One region of the Sporomusa rhizae genome, then DNA from elsewhere that is predicted to be linked to it. Evidence: riboswitches for the same ligand, from Rfam matches in the RefSeq annotation. Region 1 holds a riboswitch; each other region holds the start of a gene.
The links. Region 1 has a riboswitch for lysine ahead of lysA (diaminopimelate decarboxylase). Riboswitches for the same ligand answer to the same signal wherever they lie in the genome.
Positions count from the first base shown of each region.

Region 1 (8,552 bases):
CCCTAAGTAGCGGCGAGCGAACGGGGAAGAGCCCAAACCAAAGAGCTTTGCTCTTTGGGGTTGAGGACTGACAGAAGTTAGGTCAGGTCTAGTCGAACTACCTGGAAAGGTAGGCCACAGAAGGTAAAAGCCCTGTAAGCGAAAGACAGAGCCTAATGGTCAGAATCCAGAGTACCACGGGACACGAGGAACCCTGTGGGAAGCAGGGGGGACCACCCTCCAAGGCAAAATACTCCTTGGCGACCGATAGCGCATAGTACCGTGAGGGAAAGGTGAAAAGCACCCCGGGAGGGGAGTGAAAGAGAACCTGAAACCGTATGTCTACAAGCAGTCGAAGACCTTTATATGGTCGACGGCGTGCCTATTGAAGAATGAACCGGCGAGTTACAGTAACTAGCGAGGTTAAGTGGAAAACACGGAGCCGAAGCGAAAGCGAGTCTAAAAAGGGCGAGAGTTAGTTATTGTAGACCCGAAACCGCAGTGATCTATCCATGTCCAGGTTGAAGCGCAGGTAAAAATGCGTGGAGGACCGAACCCGTGAGCGTTGAAAAGCTTTGGGATGAGATGTGGATAGGGGTGAAATGCCAATCGAACGCGGAGATAGCTGGTTCTCCCCGAAATAGCTTTAGGGCTAGCCTCAGGTAATGAGTATAGACGGTAGAGCTCTGATAGGGCTAGGGGCCATATTGGTTACTGAACCTTGTCAAACTGCGAATGGCTATACTTTAGCCTGGGAGTCAGACTGCGAGTGATAAGATCCGTAGTCAAGAGGGAAACAGCCCAGACCATCAGCTAAGGTCCCAAATGCCGTGCTAAGTGGCAAAGGATGTGGAATTTCCGAAACAACCAGGATGTTGGCTTAGAAGCAGCCACCATTTAAAGAGTGCGTAATAGCTCACTGGTCGAGAGATTGTGCGCCGAAGATGTCCGGGGCTAAAGCACGGAACCGAAGCTATGGCATGTCTTATGACATGGGTAGGGGAGCGTTCTTATTGGGTAGAAGCATGACCGTAAGGACATGTGGACTGATAAGAAGTGAGAATGCCGGTATGAGTAGCGAAAAGACAAGTGAGAATCTTGTCCACCGAAAGCCTAAGGATTTCTGAGGAAGGATCGTCCGCTCAGAGTAAGTCGGGACCTAAGCCGAGGCGTAAATGCGTAGGCGATGGACAACTGGTTAAAAATCCAGTACCACCTAAAATCGTTTGAGCAATGGAGTGACACAGCAGGGTAGATGAGCGCGAGGATGGAAATTCGCGTCGAAGCTTGTAGGGTGCAGAGTAGGCAAATCCGCTCTGTGAAAAGCCTGAGGAGTGACAGATAGCTGTTAGAGATAACGGCGAATTCATTGATCCCACACTGTCGAGAAAAGCTTCTAGTGAGAAATTAGGTGCCCGTACCGTAAACCGACACAGGTAGGCGGGGAGAGAATCCTAAGGTGCGCGGGAGAACCCTCGTTAAGGAACTCGGCAAAATGTCCCCGTAACTTCGGGAAAAGGGGAGCTTTTACACCGTGTAGATTAGAAACGATCGAAGCGGAAAAGAGTTGCAAAAAAGAGGCCCAAGCGACTGTTTACCACAAACACAGGTGCCTGCTAAAGCGAAAGCTGACGTATAGGTGCTGACACCTGCCCGGTGCCGGAAGGTTAAGAGGAGCGGTTAGAGCAATCGAAGCTGTGAATTGAAGCCCCGGTAAACGGCGGCCGTAACTATAACGGTCCTAAGGTAGCGAAATTCCTTGTCGGGTAAGTTCCGACCCGCACGAAAGGTGTAACGACTTGGGCACTGTCTCAACGAGGGACCCGGTGAAATTGAAATACCTGTGAAGATGCAGGTTACCCGCGACTGGACAGAAAGACCCCATGGAGCTTTACTGCAACCTGACATTGAGTTTTGGTAAATGATGTACAGGATAGGTGGGAGACTTAGAAGATAGGACGCAAGTCTTGTTGGAGTCGATGTTGGGATACCACCCTTTATTTACTGGAGTTCTAACCGAAAGAGTAACGACCTTCGGGACAGTATCAGGCGGGCAGTTTGACTGGGGCGGTCGCCTCCGAAAGAGTAACGGAGGCGCCCAAAGGTTCCCTCAGCGCGGATGGAAATCGCGCGAAGAGTGTAAAGGCAGAAGGGAGCTTGACTGCGAGTCAGACAAGACGAGCAGGGACGAAAGTCGGGCTTAGTGATCCGGTGGTACCGAGTGGAAGGGCCATCGCTCAACGGATAAAAGCTACCCTGGGGATAACAGGCTAATCTCTCCCAAGAGTCCATATCGACGGGGAGGTTTGGCACCTCGATGTCGGCTCATCACATCCTGGGGCTGAAGTAGGTCCCAAGGGTTGGGCTGTTCGCCCATTAAAGTGGTACGTGAGCTGGGTTCAGAACGTCGTGAGACAGTTCGGTCCCTATCCATCGCGGGCGTAAGAGACTTGAAGGGAACTGCTCCTAGTACGAGAGGACCGGAGTGGACGGACCAATGGTGTACCAGTTATTCCGCCAGGAGTACAGCTGGGTAGCTACGTCCGGAAAGGATAAACGCTGAAAGCATCTAAGCGTGAAACCAGCCTTAAGATGAGGTCTGTCATTCGAAAGAAGTAAGGCCCCTTGTAGATCACAAGGTTGATAGGCCAGATGTGTAAGTGGCGCAATCCACTCAGCTGACTGGTACTAATAGGCCGAGGACTTGACTTAAATACCTCGTTTGCACATGTGCAAACATTGTAACCAAATTGCGTAGTCTTTCTTCTGTGAAGTTTTTAGGGAATATATATATTGCCAAAAAGTACAAGTTGCAAACAACTGATAACTGTGGTAAAATATAATTCCTTGAGTGATAAAACATTCCTCGATAGCTCAGTTGGTAGAGCAATCGGCTGTTAACCGATCGGTCGTAGGTTCGAGTCCTACTCGAGGAGCCACTTTTCTAATATTACGGCTTAGACCGTTTAGAACATGTCAGATGCTAGGCGGAGCGAGGACGTCGCCGTAGTCGTACTGGTAAGTACGTCGGAGGGGACGCCCGCAGTGACAACGACGCAGATGACGTGTTATCAACAGTCGTATTTCGAGTCCTGCTCGAGAAGCCTCACATCGCGGGATGGAGCAGTTGGTAGCTCGTCGGGCTCATAACCCGAAGGTCGCAGGTTCAAGTCCTGCTCCCGCAACCATATTATGGTGGCTGTGGTGAAGCGGTTAACACGCCGGATTGTGGCTCCGGTACTCGAGGGTTCGAGACCCTCCAGTCACCCCATTATTTCTAAATTAGAACGGAGATCTATGAAAATAGATTTCCGTTTTGTGTTTTATCCTGATAAAAAGTATAACTTTCGCTGGATAAGAGCAACATCGGCTTCCGCAGTCGCCAAAGGCTCGGCGCAAGCCGTGTTTTTTTTATCCTGTGATACCTATCACTGCATTTTGTTAATTACTCTTTTATACTAATACTAGTAAGTATAAAGGAGTGGACAGTATGAGACTCTGGAAATGGTTTTGCCGTTTGGGAGTAAAGGTTTCAGCGCCAGAAACTTCTTTTTGGCGGAATAGGCAGCGCGAGGTTAAACCGGCTATATCTGGCGTGGAGGTTTGTACTCGTTTATGCGGGCAAGCAGGTTGTCGTTGCGGTGGTACTATACGTGGATTGCATTGTATATGGTCTTATTATCGAGACAAGTAATCGATTCCCTATTTTTGGCAGTGAGAGTGAGAGCGAAATATTTCACTTACGGCATATTGACATTGAAAGAATGTACTGCTATTATATAAACAATTGAATATTGTATATTTGATAGAGGCGCGGTAGACCAAGAGTAAGTATGTAGAGCCGGCAGCGATGAAGATGCTGAAAGGGGCTGACCGCCGAAGTGAGAGTTTTGGCCGAAGACTTTTGCTGGTTTTGTATTTAAGAGATGCAAAACTGTCATCTGAAGGGTTTCAGATGGAGCGCTATCTTGCACAGCGAGTACACTTTTTGTGTCTATAAGCAGTTTGCGGGATTGAGCGCAGACTGTTTTTTATATTATTGGAAAGTATAATCTATTTCTTTCTGATAATGAATTGGTGAGATCAAATCTTTGTATATTAAATTTATTGAAGGGTAGGCGAAAACAATGGCTGAAAAAAAATTGCCGTTTACAAAAGAACAAATAACTGAAGTGATTAAGAAGTACCCAACGCCATTTCATATTTATGATGAGCAAGCAATTAGACAAAATGTTCGTAAGCTTATTAATGCTTTTTCATGGGCTCCAGAATTTAAGGAATATTTTGCTGTAAAAGCTACTCCTAATCCGCATTTATTGAAAATTTTGCGAGAAGAGGGACTGGGAGCTGATTGCAGCTCGTTACCTGAACTTATTTTGGCTGAAAAAGCAGGCATGAAGGGCGAAGAGATAATTTTGACTTCGAATGATACTCCGGCCATTGAATTTGAGAAGGCTCGCGAGTTAGGTGCTATTATTAATTTGGATGATATTAGTCATATTGATTATTTAGATAAACACGCTGGTATTCCGGAGATGATTTCATTCCGTTACAATCCTGGCCCACTACGTGAAGGTGGCAACTCGATTATTGGTAATCCGGAAGAATCTAAATATGGCTTAACTCGCAAGCAATTAATTGATGCTTACCGGATTATGAAAGCTCGCGGCGTAAAGCGTTTTGGTATTCACACCATGGTAATATCTAACGAGCTGGACCCCAATTATTTTATTGAAACTGCCAATATGATGTTCGATCTCATTATAGAGATTTATCGTACTTTGGATATCAAGATTGAGTTTGTAAATTTCGGCGGCGGTATTGGTATCCCCTATCGTCCTGAACAGGAGCCGGTGGATCTTTCTATTATCAGCAAAGGGATTAAGAAAGCCTACGAGACTAAGATTGCAGCAAACGGTCTTGCACCACTTAAAATCGCGATGGAATGCGGCCGTATGATTACCGGCCCATATGGATATTTAATATCGACTGTACTTCATAAAAAAGAAATCTACAAAAATTACGTTGGCTTAGATGCTTGTATGGCTAACTTAATGCGTCCGGCTTTATATGGTGCTTATCATCATATTACGGTGTTGGGTAAAGAAGAATGGCCACTTGGCTATATTTATGATGTTACTGGTTCTCTCTGCGAGAACAACGATAAGTTTGCTGTTAACCGCAAAATGCCAATGATTGACGTCGGTGATGTTCTTGTTATTCATGATGCAGGAGCACATGGTCATGCTATGGGCTTTAATTATAACGGTAAGCTGCGCTCTGCAGAACTTCTGTTGAAAGCAGACGGACAGGTAGAACTTATCCGGCGTGCGGAGACTATGGAAGATTATTTTGCAACACTTGATTTTTCCAGTATTGAAAAGTAATTTAAATAAAAAATTCACTCGGATATTATACCGGGTGATTTTTTTATTTTACAGAATTTGTCAAAAACTAAGTAAAAAATTAGATTTTTTATTTAAATGAATTAAAATATTTACATTTATTTACCATTGGGTGTAAATTTTTGTTACAATTGAAATAACAAAAATACGGGGGGGAAGGTATGACTGCAGCCATTCTTGAATTACGTAAATTTGTTGTACCTGAATTTGTTTTTGGGACTGGTGCTATCGAGCTCGCGGGGCAGTATGCCAGGAACTTTGGTGCCAGAAAAGTAATGGTTGTTACTGATGCTGGGGTGAATAAGGCAGGCTGGCTGGAACCCGTTTTAAACAGTTTGAAAAAGCATTCTCTTTCTTATGTTGTATTTGAGGACGTGCATGTTAATCCCCGTGACTATGATGTAATGAATGGCGCACATATTTTTCGCGAAAATGCCTGTAATTTATTACTTGCAGTCGGTGGCGGTAGTCCAATGGATTGCGCAAAAGGAATCGGTATAGTTTTTTCTAATGAACGCCACATCAATGAATTTGAAGGCGTTGACCAAGTGATCAATCCTATGCCGCCGCTAATTTGCATTCCGACAACAGCTGGCAGTGCAGCTGATATTTCACAATTTGCCATCATTGCTGACAGCATTCGGAAGACAAAAATGGCTATTGTCAGCAAAGCTTTGGTGCCGGATGTTGCGCTGATAGATCCAGTAGTTCTAACGTCCATGCCGCCCTATCTTACCGCTTGCACGGGGATAGATGCTTTATCCCATGCGATTGAAGCTTTTGTTTCAACAGCCAGTTCACCATTAACCGATCTGCATGCTTTAAAAGCGGTTGAGCTGATGAGTAAGTATTTGCCATTGGCGTTGCGTAGTCCTGAGAATATTGAATACCGAAATTATACTATGTTGGGTAGTTTGTCGGCAGGAATGGCATTTTCTAATGCTGTTTTAGGTGCGGTACATGCTATGGCCCATAGCTTAGGCGGGATGTTCGACTTGCCGCATGGCGAATGTAACGCGATACTGTTAAGGCATGTTATGAGATTTAACTTCCCCACTTGCCGGGATCGGTACGAAAAAATCGGTGAGATAATGGGGCTTGATTTTGCTGGTATGGCTGTAGATGATAAGGAAAAGTTGCTCTTAACAAAAATCGAGTCCTTCCTGGAAAAATTGGGTATACACAAAACATTAACAGATATTGGTGTGACTGAAGCCGATATTCCTACGTTAGCTCGCAGCACTGTTTTAGACCCGTGTTTGGCTACCAATCCACGTACGGCCAGCATAAAAGATATTGAGGAGATTTTCCGCCATGCATTATGATTCTAATACCAAGGACCTGCGGGACAAGCTAATAGGGCTTGGTAAAAAGTCTATTCGTAAAAGTTATTATCCGGAACTACAGCAGCGGATGGATGAGTTGGAAAAACTAAATGCCGAGCTTGAACAACGGGTAGCAGAACGGACGGCACAACTGGAAGCCGCCAATAAGGAGCTAGAGGCTTTTTGCTACTCGGTGTCGCATGATTTGCGAGCGCCACTCCGTAGTATTGATGGATTTAGTTTGGCCATCCTGGAGGATTATGGTGACCGGCTGGACGATGAAGGAAAAGAGTATCTAAACAGAGTCCGTTTGGCAAGCCAGCGTATGGCTGAATTGATCGACGGATTGCTAAATTTGTCGCAGCTTAGTCGTAGTCAAATTGTTAAACAGGAAATCGATATAAGTGCTCTTGTTGATGCGGTTGCGCAAATGCTTAAGCAGGCGCAGCCTGACAGGAATGTAGTTGTTACTATTGCGCCGGGACTTAAAGCATACGGAGATACCAAAATGCTACAGATACTGTTTGAAAATCTCCTAGGTAATGCTTTTAAATTTACTACAAAATGTAATGATGCACTGATTGAGGTCGGACAAACTACTGATAATGAAGGTCGCGCAGTTCTTTATGTTAGAGATAATGGTGCCGGATTTGATATGGTTTATGCAGATAAATTGTTTGGCGCTTTTCAGAGATTACATACAGTTCACGAGTTTCCGGGGAACGGAATAGGCTTGGCTACCGTTCAGCGCATTATCAATCGTCATGGGGGACGAATATGGGCTCAAGGCGAAGTCGGTCAGGGAGCGACTTTTTTCTTTAGATTGTAAAAAAAAATGTAAAAAGGCAATATTTTTTCTTCCAAAATAAGGTAACATAGGTTATAATGTTATTTGTTGTTGTTACAACGACACTTTTTCAATTGGAGGTTCCGTCTGTTGTCAAATAAAATCGAAACACTTAACATTCTTGATATAATCGAATATTTGCGCGAACAAATGCATTTTCTTGCTGCGTCTTATGGTTTGTCACACCCTCAGGTATTGGAAGCAAGCCAGTTATTAGATAGCCAGATTAGCAAGTATTATCATTTAGAACGCAATACATAAGCCGTAACTGTATTCAATATTTCAAATAGTAAGCTATTCTGGTTCTTCCTCAGAGGCATATATTGTATAAATCTGAATGGAAGAAGGTTTGATGATGAAATGGTTCAGACTTACTGGAATCGCACTTGTAGGATTTATTATTATAGAGCAATTTTATACTGAATATAATTTTCGTATGCTGGTAGTAGCCGCAAGTATCTTACTTTTGGTGTGGCCGGACTTTAAACGACTTTTGCTGCGTCAATATATATGGTTGGTGAGAGGAGTACGATTCCTGTGTACACCAAGTAAGTATCACGATAAATAAATGCTTTAGCTTGTAGATATACTAGTTGCGGAGGTAATAGCTTGGACAATTTGCACAAGTTTTTAGTAGTGTTGGAAGGCCAACTAGCTGTACCGTGCCGTTTAATGAATAGTATTGCTGCAAGTTTTCGACAGGCTATGCTGGCAGGTTTATCCGGTAAACCCAGTTCGCTTAAGATGCTGCCATCATTTATATCGTGCCCAACCGGCCGGGAACAAGGAAAAATAGTAGCTGTCGATTTTGGTGGTACAAATGTGCGTGTGCTGTTTGTTGAACTAGCCGGAAAAGGGAAGACATATATAATTGATCGACGATTTTTTCCACTAAAAGATAGACTAGGCACGTATGATTATACTGCTTCGTCTGCATCCGGAATCGAATTGTTGAACTTTATCGCCGGTAAAATCGCTGAAATCGTCCCGCCTGAT
Region 1 is NZ_CP156925.1:3,827,589-3,836,140, reverse strand. It holds rRNA gene SRRS_RS18145 (23S ribosomal RNA) at 1-2,691, shown strand, start outside; tRNA gene SRRS_RS18140 (tRNA-Asn) at 2,843-2,918, shown strand; tRNA gene SRRS_RS18135 (tRNA-Met) at 3,092-3,167, shown strand; tRNA gene SRRS_RS18130 (tRNA-His) at 3,175-3,250, shown strand; lysine riboswitch at 3,778-3,953, shown strand; gene lysA (diaminopimelate decarboxylase) at 4,107-5,366, shown strand; gene ercA (alcohol dehydrogenase-like regulatory protein ErcA) at 5,546-6,709, shown strand; gene SRRS_RS18115 (ATP-binding protein) at 6,699-7,538, shown strand; gene SRRS_RS18110 (Spo0E family sporulation regulatory protein-aspartic acid phosphatase) at 7,647-7,817, shown strand; gene SRRS_RS18105 (hexokinase) at 8,166-8,552, shown strand, end outside.

Region 2 (8,552 bases), 630 kb from region 1:
TACGCCAGCATTGATGTTGGTACCGATTGATTAATTAACTGAGTAATCGCTAAATTTATTTAGGGGGCATGTAAAAGAATGAGAGATTATCGTGATATACCGTTGTGGGCCAATGTGAAAGAAGAAGAATGGCAAGACTGGCGGTGGCAGGTAGCAAACCGGATTACTTCCCCGGAGCAGTTGAAACAGGTTCTTCCGCTGACAATGGAAGAAGAAGAAGGAATCCACAATTGTTTACAAACTTTAAGAATGGCGATCACTCCTTATTACGCAACTTTGATTGATCCCCAAGATGTTAATTGTCCTATTCGCAAACAAGCTGTGCCGACGGCAGCGGAGTTGGATTTTAGCGATTTTGATATGGCAGATCCACTGCATGAGGATGAGGATTCACCGGTTTTTGGATTAACTCACCGTTATCCCGATAGGGTACTGCTGCTATTAACAGACCAATGTTCCATGTATTGTCGGCATTGTACCAGACGGCGTATAGCCGGAGCTTGTGACCAGGCGCGCACAAAAGAACAAATTGACCGCTGCATTCAATATATCAGGGAAACGCCGGTAGTACGGGATGTAGTGTTGTCTGGCGGTGATTCCTTCTTAATCAACGATTCTTTGATTGAATATGTCCTAAAAGAACTGCGTCAAATTAAACATGTGGAAATTATCCGTTTTGGCACACGTACACCGGTCGTTCTGCCGCAGCGGATCACGCCGGCTCTTTGCGATATTCTGAAACGTTATCATCCGGTTTATGTTAATGTACACTTTAACCATCCAAACGAAATCACACCGGCGTCCCGGGAAGCCTGCGCTCGTTTGGCGGATGCCGGGATACCCCTGGGCAACCAAGCTGTGCTACTAAAGGGAGTTAACGATTGTCCAGAATTACTCAAAAAGTTAATGCAACAGTTGCTGACCATTAGGGTAAGACCTTACTATATCTATCAGTGTGATATGTCAAAAGGTATACAACATTTTAGAACACCGATTAGCTCGGGAATTCAGGCAATTGAATATATGCGGGGACATACCTCCGGGTTGGCAGTACCTACTTATGTAGTTGACGCTCCTGGCGGTGGAGGAAAAATTCCGGTTATGCCACAATATCTAGTCTCGGAAAGTCCTGGCAAAGTTATCTTAAGAAACTACGAAGGCGTTTTTACGACTTATACCGAGCCGCGTCATATTGTTGATCCGGAAAAGCCTTGTGAAATATGCAATAGCCATCACCGTGACAGCAAAATCGGTTTGACGGCGCTGCTTAGTGGTGAAACTTGCTCACTGGAACGACCTGTACGGCCGGCGAATGAGAAACAACAGGAAAAAGTAATTTTACAAGTAGCTAAGTAATTCAAGCTATCATGTAAAAATAAACAACCAAAACCTACTTACATGGTTTTGGTTGTTTATTTTACAAATAATCTATTAATCTATTAATCTATTAATCTAGGCTGTAGCAATTTCCTGGATAAATTAGCTATTTATACTCTGCGTGAATTCTTTTTTGATTTCCGCCAGTAAACTTGTATTGGTAATTAAATCATAACCTGTCAGCGCCATGGCTTTAGCTCCGCGCAACAGCGCCTGATGAGCGGCCGGTGTGAAAGTGGCTGCCGCCATTTCCACCGTGTGACCTACCAAGGTTTCATTGCCGATGCCGATATACGGATGGATAGCGGGGACTACATAACTTATATTACCCATATCAATAGAGCCGTAGCTTTCCGGTGCAGGATTAATATTGGTTTCGCCTATCGCCTGCAAATTAATGTTAAAGGTTTCGGACAATTTATGATTGGTATTCATATCATCGTAAGAAAGCTCGTAATTGCTTATGGATAATTCAGCGCCGGTGGCTAGTGCAGATGCACGGGCGCAGTTTTTTACTTTTTCAACTACTTTATCTAACGCATTGCGCTTTCTGGCCCGGACATAAAATTGGGCGACTGCATGATCTGGCACAATATTGGCTGCTACGCCGCCTTTGGTAATAATACCATGAATTCGTACATCTGATGTGACGTGTTGACGCAGGGCGTTTATTCCATTAAAGGTTTGGATAACGGCATCTAACGCGTTGATGCCTTTTTCCGGGGCCGCAGCAGCGTGGCTGGTTTGTCCTTTAAACTTAAATTGGAGAGCGTCCATGGCTAGTGAGACGCCGCTAGTATGTGTTTTACCATGTGGATGGACGATAAGTGCCGCGTCAACATCAGCCAAAATTCCATCACGAGCCATGGCTACTTTAGCACCCATTGTTTCCTCGGCCGGTGTTCCCAAGACAACAACCCGACCGCCAATGTCGCTGAGAAGTTTACTAAGACTAATTCCGGCGCCAACGGCCATAACACCAATCATATTATGACCACAGCCGTGTCCAATCTCCGGCAAAGCATCATATTCGCCAAGAAAGGCAATCGTCGCCCCGGATTTGCCCGAATCATAAACAGCCTTAAACGCCGTTTCATAACCGCAAATATTCATCTCAACGTTAAACCCATGTTCCTTCAACAGTCCGGTAAGCTTGGCGGCAGATTGAAATTCCTGCATGCCCAGCTCAGGATTGTGACCAATGGAATCACTAAGATTAAATAAAACTTCTTGCAATTTGTCAACTTCTTGCGAAATTCTACTTTTCATAATGTCAGCTCCTTATATCCTTAGAACGGACCCCAGTTCATTATGATTGCCGGGGTGATTGCTAGTATACACATAATAAAGAAAACAACTTGAAGTGGCAGAACCCATTTGGCCCATTTTGACCAAGGAATGCCTGCCATCCCCAAACAGCCGATAAGCACGCTGGATGTAGGGAAAATCATGTCGGTAAAACCATTGCCAAACTGATAAATAAGGACAGTGGTTTGCCGGGTTATCCCGACTAAGTCTCCCAACGAGGACATAATCGGAATAGTGAGCGCAGCCTGGCCGGTACCGGAACTAACGAAGAAATTAATGATTATTTGAACCACAAGCATAGCATACCCGGAAACTAAAGCGGGCAGACCAGCTAGGGGAGCTGCCATGGAGTATAAAATGGTGTCAATAATTTTGCCGTCAGTAGCTAAAACAACAATCGCACGCGCCAGGCCACAAATAATTGCTGTACCAACCATATCTTTGGCACCAATGGTAAAGGCTTCGGCAACATCATTAACGCTCATCTTGGCAACTACGCCGGACAAAATTCCACAACCCAGAAAGACGGCGGCAATTTCGTCTATGTACCATTCCCATTGTAATACACCGAAAACGATAAGTACCATACTGGCCGTAAGTAATGCTAAAACTCCCTGCTGACCTGTTGTCATAACTGCATCGCTTTCGTTTAAATGCTGTAATTTTTCCCGGGTAATTTTATCTTCCTCGTAAGTAGGACTAAGTTCAGGGTTGGCTTTAACCCGTTTGGCATACCACATGACAAACGCAATGGCGATTACTGTGCTTACTAGCCAAACTCCGGTGCGATATTCGATTCCGGAGAAAGCCGGCAATTCGGAAATACTTTGTGCGATACCGACTGTGAACGGATTAAGCATAGCTCCGGAAAAACCGGTAGTTGCAGCAAGAAAAGGGATACACATGCCGGTTATCCGGTCATAGCCCATTAGCAAAGCCATTGGCACAAATATACCGACAAACGGGATGGTTTCCTCTGACATTCCGAATACGGCGCCGCCAATGGAGAAGAGTGTCATAGTTATTGGAATTAGTAAAATTTCTTTACCTTTCAGCTTTCGAATCATTCTCATGATGCCGGCGTCAATAGCGCCCGTCTTTTGAATAACGGCAAAGGTACCACCAACAATTAAAATAAAGCCAGAAATATTAGCGGCTTTTTCCATACCCTTTAACGGGGACATAAACACTTCTTTAACACCTTGTGGTTTACTTTCTACCTGGTGGTAAGTATTAGCCACAACAACGGTTTTGCCAGCTTTATTTTTGGCACGATCATATTCACCGCCTGGTACAAACCAGGTTGCGGCTGCTACCAATAGTATAATGGCAAATATAATGGCAAATGTATGGGGCATTCTAATGGATTCTGCTTTTTTTTGCAATTTGGATCCTCCTGTTATGTAATTTAAAGTGAAATGCTATATATTTTAGCAAGGTGCTTACCTTGGTGTTTTTGGGAATAAGCTGCGGGCAATAGTATGTCGTTTATTAATAAACAGGAAAATAAAAACGGTTGTGAGCGCATTCCACAACCGTTTAAGGAAACAAAGTCAACTTTCCAACTGGTATATAGCGCTCCGCCTCAAGAAATCATTTTGGGCGACAGTCAAGTATTTATTCAATAACAAGACCAGCAAAAGTTTTTAGCATAACTTTTACTTCGGCGGATATTCCTTTCAGCACAGCTCATTACCTGCTGGCTCACTGTGTCTACTGATAATACTCCGCTCCTCTATATGAAAATAGTATTATTCATTTTATCATACAATCTATGCTTTTACTTATATACTATATTGAACTGTATATTTCCTGCCCTAATTTTAAAAAAAAAGAGGAAATATGTAAGATTTCGGTTTGAAAAGTGGAAAAATCCGCTATTTTGCCTTACGGCTTGAAAAGCGGATTTTATCTTAAGACTCTGATATTTAGTTTTTTAAATTATATATATTCATGTATATAGGAGGCATAAGCCAACCCTTATGAATATTAATACACCATTATTTACCTTTAGTTTTTTTGCCGTTAGATATTTCCGGCTATTTGAATATCACTATATATACCAGCCATTCCGGGGTGCCAGTTAGCAGGTTCAAGCTGATTGGTCTGGTCGTACAACTGTAACCCCTGAAGTATTCGCAATACTTCTTTTATTTCCCGGCCAATTTCGTCCGGATAGACCGCGTAGTGTCGAATTATATTGTTTGGATCAATTAGGAATGTTGCCCGATACGATGTACCTTTGGAAGGAGAATAAACATTATATGACCTACACACGTCACCGTTACGGTCAGATAAGAGAGGAAAAGTGGCTTGGGCCGCATGAGGCGAGACTTCGGCGAAGACCTTATGAGCCAGAACACTGTCGGTACTAATTGCCAGAACTTCTGCTCCGCAATTTTGAAATTCATGATATAAGTCAGCAACTGCTGACAACTCTGTTGGTCAAACAAAACTGAAGTCTGACGAGTAAAATAATAGAAAAGTCCACTTCCCTTTATAATCGTAAAGGCAGATATCTTGCTGACTTTTTTGATAATACGCTGGAAGACAAAAGTTTGGTGCAGATGAGTTGAGCATAGCGAATCCCCTTTCTACCTAAAAGTGTAAGCTTATTATTTCCAAGACAAGCAAATCTAAACAATAATCGCAATAACGCAAACAATGATTTAACGTAAGACTAACTCCAAAACAACATAATGTAAATTTATGTTATATATTGGAGGAATTAACAAGTTGTATGGCGAAGAATAGCTAAAAATTTAACTGATTGTAACATTTATTTGGGAGCATTTGTTAATGAATGATTTCTTTATTCTACGTTGTTTTCGTTGGCGAATTAACTTGGTTTTGTTAGCTGTTATTGTAGTTATTTTTATTTTAGGAACTAACACTGTTTGGAGCGAACAGGCTATAGGGACAAGGACAAAAAGGGTACTGATTATTTCTTCCTATAGCTCAGATTTTCCCGCCTATGCTTTATTTGCGGATGGCATAAGGCAACGGTTGGCGGAAGACCCGAACACTGCGTTTCAGATATTTCATGAGTCATTAGATCTTTTGCGATTTTCAAACAATGATAGCTTTATTGAAAACCTTGAAACTGTACTTTGGCAGAAATATAGAAACAGTCGCCCGGATATAATTATTGTTCACGGGGAGCCGGCTACGCATTTTGTTAAGCAATATGGGACTAAAATATTTGGGGATACACCAACTATTTTGGTAGCTTATGCGTACTTTCAGGAAATGAATAGATACCGGGAATTACCAACAAACTATACCGTTATAGCTCCTTTGCTTGAAAATACGGATAAAGCATTGCAGCTAATTCTTGATCTAAAACCGGATACTAATAAAATTTATATTGTGCTTGGTGCGAGTGCTATGGAGAAAAATACACTGCAAAATATAACGCAGCAATTTTCACTTATACCAGAATGCACTGAGCTTATCTATCTTGATGATTTAGCCTACCAAGATATGATTGAGTATATACAAGAGATAAGAGGAAATGCTGCAATTCTTTTTCTGACCTTTCAGCAGGATGTAAATGGAGTAGGCTATGTTCCTACTGATGTAATCAAAGAGATTTCTAAAGTAGCGCAAGTACCGGTGTTTGGGCTATTGCAACCTTATATAGGGAGCGGTTGCATCGGTGGTTATATGATAAATACCAAGTCTTTATCGCGCCAAGCCGCAGATAGTGCGGTGGATATTTTACAGGGAAAAACGGCTAAAGATTATCCGGTCGAAATTATTAATACCGGATCCTATTGGTTTGACTGGCGGGAAATACAACGCTGGGATATCGATGAGGCTAGTCTGCCGCAAGGCAGCCTTGTTATGTACCGCCCAACAAACTTTATGTATGTTTACAAGTGGTACATCGTGGGCGGAGTGGTACTGTTTGCTATTCAAACTATCATCCTCGTTCTGCTAGTAAAAAACTTGAGGAAAAGGAAGAGAGCTGAGCAGGAGCTGATACGTCTTGATCGGCTTAATATAGTTGGTGAAATGGCGGCTAGTATAGGGCATGAAGTACGGAATCCACTAACTACAGTGCGTGGTTATTTACAGATTTTTCAGCGTAAAGAGAAATTTATCGAACATAGAGAGCAACTTGCGACAATGATTGAAGAGCTAGACAGGGCTAATACCATTATTACAGAATTTTTATCACTTGCTAAAAATAAGAAAATTGACTTGCAGCCTGGTAATTTGAATGCCACGATCCAAGCTCTCTTACCCTTATTGAAGGCAGAAGCTCTTCATTTCGGGAATGAAATTCACGAAGAAATAGGACATATCCCCATGTTTAATTTTGATGATAAGGAAATACGACAGCTTATCCTTAACTTGTCGCGAAATGCTTTTGAGGCTATGGACGCGGGTGGTATATTAACGGTAAAAACTTATTTTGAAAACGAGAAAATCGTACTTGCTGTTAAAGATACCGGCAGTGGCATACCAAAAGAAATTTTAAATAAGTTAGGTACCCCATTTGTTACGACTAAAGCTAGTGGAACTGGTTTAGGATTACCGGTATGTTATCGAATTGCCGATAGACACGGAGCTAAAATAGATATTAGTACCGGCTTAGAGGGAACGACGTTTACGCTAAGATTTCCCCCAGTTAACCCGATTTGATAAAAAATGTGCCCCCGTTAATTAAGCGGCTGCTTAGATAACGGGGGCATGGCGTATTATAGAATCATTTGCCGGCATTCTGATGCGCATGACCTGCAAATTTATAGAGATGTAATTTTTATTTTATCCTTATGTTGCGGGAAGACTAAATCTGGGGGTGATTACATGCCTAGAAAACATAAAAAACTAGGAAAAAAACTTAGACCAATTGTTCCGAAGACAACATGGCGGGATGGTGCCTATCTGGATACTTTAAAGCAATTACAGGAAGAAAGGGAAGAAGATTCGCAGTCTTTTTGATTTAATACAAAAGGCCACGCTGGCAACTTGCAAAATGCTGGCATGGCCTTTTAGGATTGAGAGAGATTAATTTGATTCTTGTGGGTACTTTTTAGATCGCGGTAATAGTCTAATGTCCAAATTGGCAGACGATACCACAAGTAAAAGAATCTGCCATTTTCAACGCCAAAATTTCAATCTGATCAAATATACTAATACTTTTATTAAACTTCTTGTTAAGTATTGCAACGGCTTCATCTTTTGTCAGAGCAAGATGTTTGAACCACATATCCCTCATGTCTTCATAGGACCAGCAATCGTTAATTTGGGCTAAAAAGCAGGCAATTTCATCTGCATTCTTATACCAGCGTCTTTCCGCATTTTCAGCAGTTTTGCTGTTGCCAGCCTTTGCTGCAGTTACAAGTTCGGCGGCAATCTTTAGATGATCAGTGATCAGTCTTCCAAATTCATCAGCAATTTCATCATCGTAAAAGCGGGAGAACACTTTCGCAAAATCAGGTGCATTACGGAGAAGGCGATTTGTTGTAGCTTCTAAATCAGGTGAACCAAAGGCAATAGCCAATATAACCATTCTTGTCCAGTAGATGTGCTGTTCCCAAAGCAGGCGAAAACAATTACTAAGTTGAAATTCCATTTTACTTACACAGCAATTACCATAGCCGGAGCTAGTATATCCATAATTTTTAGGCATTTTTCCTACTCCTTACACTTAGTTATGGTACATAATATGCATATGCTTTACATTTTGTGCAAATTTACTTGTGATCATAAATAATTATGGTGAGATTAGTTTAAGCACAATTACTGGTTCATGCATACAATATGATAGCTATACTTTTACAAAGGAGGGATTTTGTATGGATAGCCGACAATCTAGTATCGGTTCGAATTTCTTTTGTAACAGTAGTTTGATTTGG
Region 2 is NZ_CP156925.1:3,195,526-3,204,077, reverse strand. It holds gene SRRS_RS15190 (amino acid permease) at 1-14, shown strand, start outside; gene ablA (lysine 2,3-aminomutase) at 79-1,356, shown strand; gene SRRS_RS15180 (M20 family metallopeptidase) at 1,480-2,646, opposite strand; gene SRRS_RS15175 (YfcC family protein) at 2,667-4,070, opposite strand; lysine riboswitch at 4,251-4,431, opposite strand; gene SRRS_RS15170 (peroxiredoxin) at 4,711-5,265, opposite strand; gene SRRS_RS15165 (ABC transporter substrate binding protein) at 5,485-7,335, shown strand; gene SRRS_RS15160 (hypothetical protein) at 7,501-7,635, shown strand; gene SRRS_RS15155 (hypothetical protein) at 7,745-8,326, opposite strand.
Region 2: linked by a shared signal. The riboswitch ahead of SRRS_RS15175 (YfcC family protein) and the one ahead of lysA (diaminopimelate decarboxylase) in region 1 are both predicted to bind lysine.

Region 3 (8,552 bases), 1.9 Mb from region 1:
ATTAGCTCAAATTGCAAAAGGCTATCGATTACAGTATCAATATTTTTGTATGCTTCCGGCGCCTCTTGAAATAATAGGTCGGTATCATGACATACCACCCGACTTTTTAATTTTGTTTGGCGAATAGTATCACGATCATACTTGTTACGGATACGTGATTTGCACAGACTCCTTGCCCACTTCCGGCCAGCACCATGGGACAGCGAAAAGGCCGCCATGGCTGTGTTTTTTGTTGGCTCTACAACATAAGTGAGTGAACCGCGCGAGCCCGGGATAATAATAGGCCCTCTCTCGGCAGACACGGCACCTTTACGGTGAATAAACCTATCGCCTCTTCGCTCAATAAAATTATGCTGACAATCAATTAACTTTTTCGGCCGCGGAGTATATCCCAAATAAGCAAGCAGCTTATTAACTACTATTTTACGATTTCGCGCAGCCCACAACACGGCATTATCATGCTCTGTTAAATAACACTCCACTTGTTCATCATCTGCCGCAAGGCCCTGAGGATTATCATACGTATTCAAAATGCTTTGCCCGTAGCCACGGGAGCCGCTGTGTACTAACAACATTAGCATTGCTTCGTCCAATTGCAGCGCCATACAGACTTCTTTGTCGTAAATTTTATCCACTACCTGAAATTCCACAAAATGGTTACCTCCACCAATAGTTCCTAAGTCATAAATGGGACTTGGCTCTTCATATGGATTATCTGTCTGAATATCGGCTAACTCCCGAATGTTGCTGAGCTTTGTAACCCATCGGTCAAGCTTGAACTTTCTGCTTTCAATCCCCGTGTCATATAGTCCCATCCCGCAACCGATGTCCCCACCAACAATATGTGGATATATTACATCCTCAGAAACTACCACCGCTCCGACCGGTGACTTTCCAGCATGCAAATCCGGCAGTCCCACTGTTTGTACTACCCCTGGCAAGTTTGCCAGTGCTTCTAATTGATTGATGGCCGTCTGTTCTATCCAATTCTTTTCATTCGATATAATTGTTATATTGCTCATGCAATTCCCCTTATTGTTTATTTGTAAAAATAAAAAAAGTCGCAGCAACCAAACTGCGACCCTACTAGCTACCCTAAAAAAGGCAACAAAAAAACACGATAACCTATCGTGCCAAATCAATAAAAATATTAGGCGTGTGGTTGTCTTAAAAAAATACTATTAAATTTCGTTCACCTCGAAAACAGCAATTACCAACATAACAAAGCACCCCTTTTGCCTAATATTTGTATTAATACTATAATATGGCTTTTACCTATGATTGTCAAGACTACTACTCAGGTCGTTAAAAACTCAAATTCTAGTTACCCATTAGCAAAAGACAGGCGTTGTCTCTGGATGTTCCAAAGGCAACGCCTGTCTTTCTCTCATTCTCCCTGATATACAGGCAATGTAATTGTAAATACAGTTCCTTTTCCTACTTCAGAGTTGACTTTTACCGTTCCGCCATGATGCTCGATAATGCTTTGACAAACTACAAGCCCGAGACCTGTCCCATTATCCTTTGTTGTAAAGAATGGTTCGAATATTGTTTCAAATTCATCCACAGGTATACCTTTTCCGTTATCGGCAATTGTCAATTTAACAAAGCCCTCGTCGTACTCGGTCTGTATTATGAGGCGACCGTTTTTACTCATGGCATCCATAGCATTCCGGGTTAGGTTTAAAATTAGCTGCCTGATTTCTTTTCCGGAGGCAAAAACAGGGAGTAAATCTTTGAGGTTAAGATCTAACACAATTCCTTTTTTCATACAGTCAGCATATATTATAGGTTCTAAGCGACGAATTATTTCATTTATGTTTTCCGGGGATTTTTCTACGAACCGGTTCCGTGCTAAGGCCAAAAAATCGTCAATGATCTGATTTGCATGCGCCAATTCCTCTAGCGCGGTATCCATGTATTCGGCTATTTTTCTATCACACTTTTTTTGCGCGAACTGTAGGAAGCCCTGAACCGACGTCATCGGGTTTCTGATTTCATGGGCAACACTAGCCGCCATTTCCCCTACCAAATCCAAACGATTAATTCGTGCCAATTCGACAAGCATTTTTTCGCGTTGCTGATAGGCATTTTCTAATGCTACCCGTTGTTCTGTAATTGTATTTACCAGCGGGATAAGTTCGGGAAAATCCTTAAAGCTCTCAGCACTTGTATTATCCTCTTTAATTTGAGTGATAAGATTATTTATAGCTTTTAATAATCGGTCAAAGATCATCCGCACTAATATAATAGAAATAAACCAGATGAGAATACAGTATATTGTCAACCGGAAAATCATATCGTTTACAGCATTTTGAATATCCGCTGTTTTAGCACAAGCCCATGTGAAACCAATTGTTTCTCCATCGACGTTTATTGGATATTGCAGATTTAGAATCCGGCTGTTTAAAAAATCAATGGAAGGTGTATTCTCCTGTTTTTCTATTTTTCCAGTCTCAAAGATTTTAAAATACCTGTCGTCATATTTTGCTTTATTTAGTTTATCCGGAGTTGGGTCAGTTACGGCTATCACTCGATCCAAATTTCGAGAGTAAATACCCAATCCATAGTTAGGATATTTATTTTGTAACTGGTCAATATATGGCTGGTATTTTGCGTTTAACATTGAAGCCTTATCTTCTTCGTCAAATGCGCCAATTACGTTATCTTCAGCAAATTGATTTCTATAAAACGATCTCTCAACTTCGGAAGCTGCATCCTTTAGTTCATTTTGTAGACTTGTCATCATTAATTGTCGTTCCTGTTCGATATATTGATAACCGACAAAGATAGTTATTGCAGTTATTACTACTGTTATAAGAAGATAAAATTTATGAACTATTGAACTACTCAGTACTACTCCCTCCTTCGAGTAATAATGTTCTGCAATTCACTTGGATATTCCTTCCTTTTTTAGTAAAATTTATCTGAAAAAGGAAAATAAACTCTTTTCTTAAGAAAGACGCAAAAATAACACCCTTCGCCAAAATTTTTATATTTCTATAGGCTAAACTTTACTAAAAAAATAACCGCAACCTTTCAACTTCAACGTAAAGGTGCGGTTATGTTATATGCAGTTAAATCAATACTCTACTAGCCTCTTTATCCTTGTCTACACCATAAGCGCACATGCAAAACAAGACTCTAGGTAACTGATCATAAAACCATCTAATTAGCCGAAGATTGTGAGGTTATATCCTTCTTTTTATTGTGGAACAAGCAGTAGTACAGATAAATTCCGGCTACTACAACTGTACCGGCATACAACACAATATGCTGTGTTTCATCAAAGTACAAGCTGAATATGATTGCGAAATTCAAAATGATAGTCAAAATAGGAACAATGGGATACATCGGAGTCCGGAAAATCAAATCACTAAGCTTACCGCCAAGTTTCTGATACTCTTTGCGGAAATTGATTTGACACCAGGCAATAATAATCCAGATTAAGCACCCCGTCAAACCGGTACTGGACATTAACCAAAGATACACAGTATCAGCAGCATATACCTGAGTCAACAGAGAAAGACCGGCAAGTGCCAGCGTAATTAATACGCCATTGAAAGGAACACCGTTGCTATTGAGCTTTCCAAGCCAGGAAGGAGCAAGGTTTTCCTTAGACATGGACCAGAGAAGACGGGAGCAGGCGTATAACGCGGAGTTACCTGCTGACAATGCAGAAGTAAGTACAACAGCGCTCATAAGGGTATGCGCGAACGGCATGCCGGTACGGCTAAATACATGCGCAAACGGGCTTTCCAATACTCCGGCTTCTTGCCAGGGAATCGTTGCAGCCAACACAAAAATCGCTATTACATAGAACAGGATAATCCGGAAGGTAACACCTTTTATAACCCGGGGAACATTTTTGCCAGGGTCTTCGCATTCCGCAGCGGCAATACCAACAAGCTCAGCGCCTTGGAAAGAATATACTACGGCAATCATTGACAAAAATACGGCAAAGAATCCATTAGGGAAAATATCTGGTCCAATATTAAAATTAGACAAACCAATGGCTCCTTCGTTGCCAACGACACCAAACATTAATGCTGCACCAAAAATAATGAAACCAATAATTGCAGTTACCTTAATACCAGCAAACCAAAATTCAGCTTCACCATAATTTTTAACAGAGATTAAATTTAATACTGCCAAGCCAATGGCAAACGCGGCACACCAAACCCATACAGGAATCTCAGGAAACCAGTTATTAGCAATAATACCCGCCGCCGTAAAATCAGCAGCAATACAAGTCGCCCAGTTAACCCAATACAGCCAGCCGGTCGTAAAACCTGCTCCAGGCGAGATAAAACGGGAAGCATAAGACTGGAATGAACCAGAAATCGGCATAGCAGTAGACAATTCGGCGAGGCTTAACAATACCAGCAGCATAACAATGCCACCAACCGCATAGCCCAGTATAGCGCCAAACGGCCCGGCCTGACTAATCGTTTGCCCCGAACCTAAGAATAACCCGGTTCCGATTGTGCCACCGACAGAAATCATCATTAGATGGCGCGATTTCAAATCCCGCTTAAGACCTTTCTTGTCAGGACACAGTTTCTCAAAATCCACTGTTGCTTCAGACATAATAATTCCCTTCTTTCTACGTCTCCAAAATAAAAAGACAGTCGAAAGCGCGATCGACTGTCTTAATAAAACAGCTCCAGACAACAAAACCATACACTGCTATTGTTGCCCGAATGAGATAGCGCTCCACCATATCGGCGACAGTCGCACAGTTATTCACTGTACGCCCAGCCCAGAGTGCTTGGCGTCATCTGGACTTCGGCAATCAATCCTTTTGCTGCGGCTCATCGCTGCCGCCTCACCGCAGGTACTCATATTAATTGCGCCTCTACTTCATCCTGAAAGGACATCTTAGTATTTTGTTTTTATTTCGAAGACAAAAATTCTTCGTCTCTAATTTTAGTATTATTAATAATTGCTGTCAATAAAAAATCAGCGAAAATATTTCTGAATATTTTATACAAGCTTACATGTTTTGATCATTAATGATTATTTGTATATAAAACCTGACAAAAATCATACAAAAAAGTCCTCAAAGCAGGTGCCCGAAGGTTTTTTTCTCTAAACAACCAACTCTGTATTAGCAGTATTTATCGTTTCTTTAAACCGTCAAGATAATCACAAATTGCAAGAAACTCTTTAATATCGGTAATTCTTTTCAAATCCCGCAGATCAAAAATAATATCTGAGTATTTATGTTTTATAAACTCCATATCATACAGTTCACATTCAACAAAACCATCGCGCCAGCTATGGATATACGGTACAAATTCATCCCAGTTTCGCTCAAAATATTTTACCTTGGCAAAACATAACTGGTATATATAAAATATAACTCGGATAACTGAAGACTTTTTTACAAATTTATGACTGAAAAAAATCTTTTGAGGATATTTGTCCTTAGGCCTTTCCCAAAATAAATCGGTATTACAGTGAAGATCATATTTGCGGAGTACTTTAATCTTTTCCTCATCTAACTCTGCCATCAATATTTTATTTCTTACAATACTATCTTGTGTTTTCAACATTTGATAATCCACCCGCTGAACCTCCTCACCAATAGCTCAGACTTGACTAACTATGCAGCAATATAGGAAATAAACCAAAGGATTCTTTTTATAATAAGTCTATTCGACAAATTGTTGCGATAGCCTTTGTTGCTATCGAATTATTATTTATATATTATCCATTTATTTTATATCATGTATCTGCTATTGCAAAAGAGACTTAACAGCAAAAAAAAACGGCAGCGCTTTCTCCAAAGCATCGCCGTTTGATTTAACTACTAGTTTTCTACCGATATAAGGCAGTCACCTTTAAATATTAGCGAGCTGGTGCCATATTTCCAAACTGATTTCCAGCTTCCATAAGGATCATCAATTATATCTTCGGGCGGTCCCCAGCTAAGCTCTACTTGATTTTTTGTCATTCCCGTATCTACTGAGCCGGCTTCAACCTTATCCCAGACTTCTTGCGGCCAACCCATTCTGGCGCGTGGGTCTTCCGTAAATAGCACTTCCTGCCATGGCTGAGTCTGTTTCCAGGCAGAACTACGTATATTAGTCCAACTATATGCAAGGGGCAAGACCGCTCTTTGCCCATCGACCAAAACAATTAACTGTATTGGCTCGTCGGTACGGATTCCGGCGCGAACTCCAACTACCTGGACCCCGCTGGCAATTTTTACTGCTATTGTTTGCGGCGTGTCACCCCCTAGCTTATCCTCAAGTTCCAAAAATCGCTTTTTCACATAGACTTTTTTGCCAATAAACTGTTTGCGAGCCTGATTCAAGTCGGCTTCCAGCAATAATCCCTCAAGTTGACTACGAACTGTACGGCCTACCAGTTTCATTCCGGTATCTTTCTCTATCATGTAAATTAGATATTCTTTCTGATCGGTACCTGCGGGGAAAACAACCACATTGGTAACCCTGACACGTTTGTAAGCGTGCGCGGCGTAAGGAATCCAGACAGAACGATCTTCAGCCCAACCGCGTTCGGCATCGCCTGTCTTGAAAATCTCATAACCATCTCCCTGTCTGTCAGCAGGCAACGCGTGAAATAGAAACGTCTTTCCCACCCATTGCTCTGGAGGCAAATTGGGCGAAGACATTGCCATAGCTGAAACTCCAGTTAATACACAGCTTCCCAATAACAGCACCATGCAAAGCAAAATTACTCCTTTACGTCTCACTTTCCCCTTCCTCCTTTTTTATCTCAAAATATCCTACGCAAGCCCTAACTTCATTTAGCAGTAAACCGGAATTTTAATTATACTCTTATTTTAAACCCTATTGCGAAATTTTTCCATGTCATATGAACTAGCTAGAACTAATAAGTTTATCAAGGAACCACTTTCAAAAAAGCAGATCTGGCGAAGCACTTGCAACCTTAGTGAATATACTAAGGTATAGAGGAGGGGTACTTCATGGATACCAATCAAGACCCTTTTACTTTTAGCTGCTTGTGTATAGAAGAATTAGAGAGTAAAGCGAGAAAAATAGGCACCTCTAACCGGGGAACTGTATGTGCCGGCAACTCCGTAGTAATCTTCACCATGTTTTTGTTACAAGAAATACTTGAACACCTCGCCTTAAACCCGATCACAAATCTGACCAGTATTATAGCGGTATCGGGGGCTATTGCAAGTTTAAATAGCAGCATAAAAATTGATCCTTAAGTGCAGGGAATTTGATGATCCTGCTACTTTTTTTTGCTGGCAAACGAGACCATAAGAAAGTTACCAGAAATTTATCATGGTTACAAGCCTCCTTAAGTGCTAGTATTAAATAAGATAAGGAGGTAAGGATGCATAAGTTAAAATTAATGGTGGCAGCGTTACTACTAGTAATGTCTACCAGCATTCTTTCACCTGTTCCGGCTCATGCCGTTTCCTTAGACTCACCCACTGTTGAAACCGGTGGTATCTTAGGTGTCTTACTTAACTTACTCAACTCAACCATATTCTCAAGGTTAGACCTATCTGATAATAAACAGGTAAGCACACTGCCACCCGTTTTACCAACAACGCCGACTCCCCCAGTTACCCCGTCAGTAAAAACAAATTCAAAAAAAGAAGTTGTCGGTTTCTATGCCGAATGGCACAGTGATGACCAATCCAGCTACAATGATCTGGTCAAACATCATGATGCCATTAACACGATCGCCCCACTTTGGGCAGGACTAAAAAAAGATGGAACCGTAATCGACCGTGGCGGTGCCAATCATGCAGCAGTAGTAAAATACGCAAACGCCAATAACATTGCTACCTTACTGCTGGTGAATGCTGCCGATGGAGATATCCACGCTGTTTTGACCGATGCTAAAATACGTACCAAAGCAATCAATAATCTTGAGGCTTATATCAAAAAATATGGCCTTACGGGCATTAATATTGACTTTGAGGGTGTCCAGCCTTGGGACAAGGATAACCTAACCCAGTTTATGAAGGAACTATCTGGTCGTCTTAAGCCGGCTGGTTATCTGGTAACCATCGACGTGTTCCCTAAACACAATGAAACAACAGATATCGCTATCGCTTACGACTATGCGGCACTAGCCAAGTACGCCGACAAAATCTTTGTAATGACTTATGACTACCACGGTGGTTGGGGCAGCCCAGGAGCCGTAGCTGATTTACCACTGGTCGAGCAAGATATTAAGTATGCACTTACTTTAATACCGAGCAATAAGCTTTATCTTGGGGTTGCCGGCTATGGCTACGATTGGTCCTCTAAAGGAAATCAAAGCCTGGAGTATGGCGCAATAGCTAATTTGATTAATAAGTTTGGTGCTACCGTCGAATGGGATGACACCGCCAAATCCCCCCATTTCACCTATACCGGTAACGACAAAGTAAAACACCAGGTTTGGTATGAAAACCATCAAAGCTTGCAGTACAAGCTCAATCTTGTTAACAAATATGATCTAGCCGGAATTGCTCTCTGGAAATTAGGTCAAGAGGATCAGGCTGACTGGGATGTAATCAAAAGCGCGTTTAAGTAAGATAAACAAATGGGGTA
Region 3 is NZ_CP156925.1:5,710,049-5,718,600, forward strand. It holds gene SRRS_RS26765 (RNA ligase RtcB family protein) at 1-1,022, opposite strand, end outside; gene SRRS_RS26770 (nitrogen regulation protein NR(II)) at 1,388-2,749, opposite strand; gene SRRS_RS26775 (amino acid permease) at 3,169-4,590, opposite strand; lysine riboswitch at 4,702-4,869, opposite strand; gene SRRS_RS26780 (hypothetical protein) at 5,121-5,570, opposite strand; gene SRRS_RS26785 (hypothetical protein) at 5,816-6,724, opposite strand; gene SRRS_RS26790 (hypothetical protein) at 6,959-7,210, shown strand; gene SRRS_RS26795 (glycosyl hydrolase family 18 protein) at 7,339-8,535, shown strand.
Region 3: linked by a shared signal. The riboswitch ahead of SRRS_RS26775 (amino acid permease) and the one ahead of lysA (diaminopimelate decarboxylase) in region 1 are both predicted to bind lysine.